DNA from 2 places in the Arthrobacter sp. Soil_C_49 genome. Region 2 is predicted to be linked to the other one. Evidence: predicted binding sites of a transcription regulator. Region 2 holds the regulator's gene; the other holds the start of a gene.
What was found. The regulator HrcA, encoded in region 2, represses chaperone genes, less so after heat shock. The targets are predictions, from matches to a motif close to TTNGCACTCGNNNNNNNCGAGTGCNAA.
Positions count from the first base shown of each region.

Region 1: a site for HrcA is predicted at 1,565-1,591, ahead of AC3A4Z_RS05125 (FmdB family zinc ribbon protein). Genes of this name have one in related genera too.

Region 1 covers NZ_JBDGJZ010000002.1:374,573-377,969, reverse strand. The annotation lists gene galU (UTP--glucose-1-phosphate uridylyltransferase GalU) at 1-807, opposite strand, end outside; gene AC3A4Z_RS05130 (5-formyltetrahydrofolate cyclo-ligase) at 913-1,530, shown strand; gene AC3A4Z_RS05125 (FmdB family zinc ribbon protein) at 1,654-1,932, shown strand; gene cpaB (Flp pilus assembly protein CpaB) at 2,032-2,757, shown strand; gene AC3A4Z_RS05115 (AAA family ATPase) at 2,841-3,397, opposite strand, start outside.
Region 2 covers NZ_JBDGJZ010000001.1:596,082-599,478, reverse strand. The annotation lists gene AC3A4Z_RS02790 (DUF3097 domain-containing protein) at 1-797, opposite strand, end outside; gene hrcA (heat-inducible transcriptional repressor HrcA) at 973-1,986, shown strand; gene dnaJ (molecular chaperone DnaJ) at 2,069-3,196, shown strand; gene AC3A4Z_RS02775 (16S rRNA (uracil(1498)-N(3))-methyltransferase) at 3,199-3,397, shown strand, end outside.

The sequences.
Region 1 (3,397 bases), on a different contig from region 2:
GCTCAACTTGTCGCCGGTGTCGTAGCGGCGTCCCCGGAAGACCACACCGTAGACGCCACCGCCCTCGCCCTCTTCGGATGCGAGTTCCTGCAGGGCGTCGGTGAGCTGGATTTCGCCGCCGCGGCCCGGACCGGTCCGTTCCAGGACATCGAAAACGGCCGGGTGGAGCACGTACCGGCCGATGATGGCCAGGTTGGATGGAGCTTCCCCTGCCGCCGGCTTTTCCACCAGCCGGTTGATGCGGACGTAGCCCTCGCCGTCGATTTCCTCGATGTCGGCACAGCCATAGGCACTGATCTGCGACGGCTCCACTTCAATGAGGGCGACGACGGAGCCCCCGGTTTTGGCCTGCACGTCGATCATGGTGCTGAGCAGTTCGTCGCGGGCATCAATGAGGTCGTCCCCGAGGAGGACGGCGAAGGCTTCGTTGCCGACGTGCTGCCTGGCGCGCAGGACCGCGTGGCCCAGCCCGTTCGGGTCGCCCTGGCGGACGTAGTGGATGTCGCCGAGGTTGCTGGCCGCCTGGACGGATGCGAGTTTTTCCGCGTCCCCTTTGTCCTCGAGGGTGGACTCCAGTGACGGAACACGGTCGAAGTGGTCCTCCAGGGCGCGCTTGTTCCGGCCGGTGATCATCAGGACGTCATTGAGGCCCACGTGCACGGCTTCCTCCACCACATACTGGATGGCAGGTTTGTCCACGACGGGAAGCATTTCCTTGGGCATGGCCTTGGTGGCAGGCAGGAACCTTGTGCCGAGTCCGGCAGCGGGTATGACGGCTTTGCGAACTCTCGGGTTACTGGTAATCACCCGACTAATCTAACGTCAGCGTCAAGCAATCAGTAATTATTGAAGGGTTGCCGGCCGCACGGCCGGCATCGAAGCCGCCGCAGGGCGAGTGATGGAGGAGCAGACGTGCTGGAGGACGCCAAGGCTGTCAAGGACAAAATCCGCAGGGCGCACCGCCAACGGCGCGCCGCACTCACTCCGCAGCAGCTTGAGGCGGCAGGGGCTGCCCTGGCACGTCACGGCGCAGCCTGGGCCCACACACTGACCGCCGGGGCCCCGGCAACGGTGTGCGTGTACTTCGGCGTGGGCGTGGAACCTCCCACCCTCCCGCTGATCAAGGCACTCCACAACAACGGTCACCGCGTCCTGCTGCCGGTCTGCGAGCCGGGGCGGGAACTGGCATGGGTCTTTTGGGACCCTGAGGCAGGCTTCGAGCGGAGCCGGTTCGCTCCTATCCTCGAGCCGGCGGGTGAGCGGCACGGGCCGGACGTGGCCGGAACGGCTGCCGCTCTTTTTATCCCCGCCACAGCAGTGGATGTGAGGGGCAACAGGGTCGGCCAGGGCGGCGGCTACTACGACAAGTTCCTGGGCCACCTGGCCACGGCAGGGAAGAATATCCCGCTGGCCGCGGTTATCTACGACGAGGAATTGCTCCCCGCGGGGCAGATTCCCGAGGAGGACTTCGACCGTCCCGTTCCGGCCATCCTGGCCCCGTCAGGGTTCCGGGCCCTGGCGGACGCGTAAGTCCACCTCACCAGGTCCTGCGGGGATGATAGAATTAGCACTCAGGCCCTGCGACTGCTAACGGACGGACCCTCCGGCCGGGCAGCACGGGACCTCTCGTTTTGCCCAAGAGGAGGAGCACCAGTGCCAACGTATGCGTACGCCTGCAAGGATTGCGGCCATGCCTTCGACATCGTCCAGTCGTTTTCGGACAGCACTTTGACCTCGTGCCCCGAATGCCAGGGGACACTGCGCAAGAAGTTCAACAGCGTGGGTGTCGTCTTCAAGGGATCAGGCTTCTACCGCACCGATTCCCGCGACGCCAAGGGGAGCACGGTCTCGGCCACCACACCGGCCGCGTCTTCGACGCCGGCTCCGGCTGCTGCACCTGCCGCGTCCGCCCCGGCTGCCGCAGCCAGCTAAAGCCGCTCCGCAGTACCGCCCGACGCCGGCCGGCCGGCTTGTCCACATAGGGCGCCTTGCGCCTGTTGCGGGCATTCCGGCCGGCTTTAGCGTTGGAGCATGCCTTTAAACCTCCACCGTACCGGCAGGGTCGCGTCCCGCTATCCGCGCAGCACCCGCAGTCCCCGCGGCTCCGGCCGCCGGCCTGCCGCTCTCCGCCTTTCGGGCTGGCTCAGCCGGAACCGACGGCTGGCCATCGCCCTGCTGTTGTGCGTGGCGGCGGCAATCAGCGTGCATCAGCTCACTCCGGCACCGGTTCATACCGTCACGGGGCTTGCTGCCGCAAGGGACCTCGCCGCGGGCTCTGCGCTTGCGCCCGCAGACCTCGCGCGCGTGCAGGTTCCGCCGGACATGATGGCTGCCGGTTTCCTGGAGCAGGAAAGTGAATTGGCAGGCAAGCAGCTGGCGGCTCCGCTGCGCAAGGGCCAGCTGCTCACGGACGCCCAGCTTCTCGGTCCAGGGCTGCTGGCCGGAACACCCCCGGGTTCAGCCGCAGTGCCGCTTCGGATGGCGGACCCGTCATCCATCCAGCTCGTCTCCCCCGGGCAGCTTGTGAATGTGGTGCTGACGGCGGCGAACGGCTTTGACCAGCAGGCGCCGTCCGAGGTGCTGGCAACAGCAGTACCTGTACTGTGGACCGCCGCCAAGGGCGGCCAGAGCGGCCAATGGCTGGGCACTGCCGAGACGGACGGCCTCATTGTGGTGGCCGCAAGTGCGGAGCAGGCTGCGCGGCTGGCCGGAGCCTCAACGCAGGGAAAACTCTTTTTCGTGCTGGTGGGCCCGTAAACCGGGCGCCACTCTCCCGCCGGGGGCGCAGGGAAGTGGTTAGACGGTCCTGCTACGGAAGCCCGGCCAGGTGGCCCCTGCTCTCAGCCCCAGTGCGGCGGCTTCTGTTCCTTCAGCCAGGCGTCGTGGTCATCGTCCGCGTCGCCCCAGCGCCGGGGGTCGTCTTCGGCCGCCTTGGTGGGCAGGATGCCGGCGGTGCCGGCCTGGTCCCCGTCCTTCACCCGGCTGCGCAACCGGTCCTGGTCCTGGCCTTCTTCTTCAGCTGCAGGCCCGGCCGGGGCGGACGGCTCCTGCAAAGAGTCCTCGTTCTTGTCTTCGGTGGCCACGCGGACCCCCTCCTTGCTGTCCTGGTAATGTCCCTGCAGGTGGCCCTGGTCCACGCCGGATGTGTACCGGTCCGGGCTGTTGCTGCGCCGGGACCGCTGTTCGCCGGCATGGATGCCGTTGAGCGCCTGGTCCACGTCATCGTCCAGGAACCCGGTTGAGGTATCTGCCCGGCCCGGAAGGACAACCCGCTCCAGGCCGAGGTATCCGGCAATACGGTCCGCACAGGCGGACGGATCGGTGAACACCTCGATGGTCCAGAGCGGCATGTAGCGCCAGCCCAGCCGCTCCAACAGCTGCGGCCGCAGCCGGCTCC
Region 2 (3,397 bases):
GCTTCCAGGTCCGCGTAGGTGCGGACCGCGCCCAGCAGTTTCTGCCATCCCAGCCCGATGTCTTCCTTGGTGGAGTGCGGCCAGCCGAATGCCCTGAGGATACCGGTCTTCCAGTCCTGACCGCGGGGCACTTCAGGCCACGTCTCAATACCCAGGACGGCCGGACGGATCGCCTGCCACACGTCCACGTAGGGGTGGCCGACAATCAGGACGTTGCCGGCAGCTCCGGGGGATGCCATCACGGCATCGGCAATGCGCGACTCCTTGGAGTCGGGCACCAGGTGGTCCACCAGCACGCCCAGGCGCCGGCCGGGACCGGGATTGAAGCCGGCAACGGCCGCGGCCAGGTCATCAATGCCGTGCAGGGGCTCGACGACGATGCCCTCCACTCGGAGGTCGTCTCCCCAGACCTTTTCCACCAGTTCGGCGTCGTGCTTTCCCTCCACCCAGATGCGGCTCGCCTTGGCCACCTGCGCGCGCTGCCCGGCCACCCGCACCGAACCGGACGCTGTCCGCCCGGCGGCCGGGCCGCCGGCCTGCTTGGGTGCTGGCGGCATTAGCCGGATCGGCTGGCCTTCCAGGAGGAAACCGAAGCCCAGCCGGAAGGACCGCGACTTGCCCCGGCGGTCCTCCAGGGCCACCACATGCATGCCGCCCGATTTTTCCACCCGGGTGACCGCCCCGACCCAGCCGGACTGGACCTCCTCCAGCACCATTCCCCGCTCTGCCGGCACTTCGGGCAGTTGCGTCCGTGCGGGCGCGGTCAGGTCCTGGGCTCCCCAGTTCTGGTATTGCATGGATGAACTCCGCTTCGTGCTGGATCCGGGCCCGGAATTTCGCCCGGAGCGGTACCAATGCTAACAACGGGGCGAGTCATAATAGACTGTTAGCACTTAGGCATGTCGAGTGCTAACCCCTGTGAGGTACGGTGCGGGCGGAACGGCTGCCCTGATCCCTGGATGGAGGTGGAGTGTGAGCGAGCCGCGCAAGCTTGAAGTACTGCGGGCCATCGTGGAGGACTACGTCCACTCGCGCGAGCCCGTCGGGTCCAAGGCCCTGGTGGAACGGCACCATCTTGGTGTCTCCAGCGCCACCATTCGCAATGACATGGCCGCGCTTGAGGACGAAGGGCTGATCACGGCCCCGCACACCAGCGCAGGCCGGATTCCCACGGACAAGGGCTACCGGCTCTTCGTGGACCAGATTTCCGCGGTCAAACCTCTGTCCCAGGCAGAGCGGCGTGCCATCCAGTCGCTCCTGGAAGGCGCCGATGATCTCGACGACGTCCTGGAGCGCACGGTCCGGCTGCTGTCCCAGCTGACCAACCAGGTGGCGGTGGTCCAGTACCCGCACCTCAACCGCGCACTGGTCCGCCATATTGAATTCGTCCTCCTGGCGCCGCGGAAGGTGCTGGTGGTGCTGATCGCCAACAGCGGCAAAGTGGAGCAGCGGGTCATCGACGTCGGGCAGGACATGGGCGATGACGTCCTGGCCACGCTGCGCACGCATTTCCTGGCATCCCTCGGCGGGACGGCACTGAGCCAGCTCACGCAGTCCCTGCCCGGAGTGGTGTCCGGCGCCGCTCCCGCGCAGCGGCAGGCAGCCCAGGCGCTGGCGCACGGACTGGAAGCCCTGGCCCACAACAGCCGCGAGGACCGCATGGTGATGGCCGGTACAGCCAACCTTGCCCGTTCCAACGTGGATTTTCCGCTCAGCATCGGACCTGTGCTGGAGGCGCTGGAGGAACAGGTGGTGATGCTGCGGCTCCTGAGCGAGATGGCGCAGGACCACCGGGGCGTGGCCGTCAGCATCGGCCGCGAGAACCCGTATGACGGGCTGGCGGAGGCTTCGGTGGTCGCCACGGGATACGGGCCGGACAGCGTCGCGAAGATCGGCATCCTGGGGCCCACCAGGATGGACTATCCCACCACGATGGCCGCGGTCAGGGCCGTCGCCCGGTACCTGTCACGGATTTTGGGACCCTGACCCGCGCCGTCCGGCTCCCAGCCAAGAACAGTAGCGCCGGCAGTACAGCTGCAGGCAAAACAACAAGGAAGAGATACGAACTTTGAGCAGCCACTACGAAGTCCTTGGAGTCTCACCGGATGCTACCGGGGAAGAGATCAAGAAGGCCTACCGCAAGCTGGCCCGCACCCTCCACCCCGACGTAAATCCCGGTGAGGACGTTGCAGACCGCTTCAAGGCCGTGACCCACGCCTACGAAGTTCTCTCCGATCCGCAGAAGCGCCGGGTGTACGACACCACGGGCAACGAGAACGGCACGGACAACGGATTCGGCGGCGGGGCGTACGCAGGCCAGGGCTTCGCCTTCCAGGACATCTTCGACACGTTCTTCGGTGCCGGCGGTTCCACCGGCCCCGCATCGCGGGTCCGGCGCGGCCAGGACGCGCTCATCAGCGTCCGGATCGAACTGCGCGACGCCGTGTTCGGCGTCAACAAGAAGCTTGAAGTGGATACCGCAGTAGTCTGCCCCACCTGCGAGGGCTCGTGCTGCCGGCCGGGCACCCACCCCGAGCGCTGCGATATCTGCGGCGGCAGCGGCCAGGTCCAGCGCGCGGTCCGGTCCATCCTGGGCCAGGTGATGACGGCGGCCCCGTGCGGCACCTGCGAAGGTTTCGGAACTGTCATCAAGGACCCCTGCAACGAGTGCAACGGGCAGGGCCGCATCCGCAGCCGCCGTTCGCTGACCATTAAGGTTCCCGCCGGTGTGGCCACCGGCACCCGCATCCAGCTCTCCGGCCAGGGCGAGGCCGGTCCTGCCGGCGGCCCCGCAGGTGACCTGTACGTTGAAATCCGGGTCAACAACGACGCCACGTACGTCCGCGAAGGCGACGACCTGCACGCCACCTTGAACATCCCCATGACTGCAGCCGCGCTGGGAACCGACGTCACCCTGGAAACCTTCGACGGTCCCCAGGACATCGACGTCAAGGCAGGAACCCAGTCCGGCGAGATCATCACCCTGCGCGGGCTGGGCGTCACCCACCTGCGCGGGTACGGCCGAGGTGACCTGAAGGTCCACCTGCAGGTGGAGACGCCGGCCAAGCTGGACGCGGCCCAGGAAGACCTGCTGCGCCAGCTCGCCAAGCTGCGCGGGGAGCAGATCACGGAGGGCAAGCTGGCCGCCAGCGGCGGCATGTTCGCCAAGCTCCGGGACCGGTTCGGTAACCTGTAGCGGTGAGCAACCCCGTCTTTTTCACGGCGTCCGGGTCCCTGGACCGGATGGTACCGGAAGGGCGCTTTGTCCTCGAGGGACTCGAGGCCCGGCACGCGGTGACCGTCAAACGGCTGGCTCCCGGTGAGCCCGTGGACATCGTCGATGGCGCTGGTACCCGGATGAGCGGCACAGTTGTTTCCGCTTCCCCGGCCGGCCTCG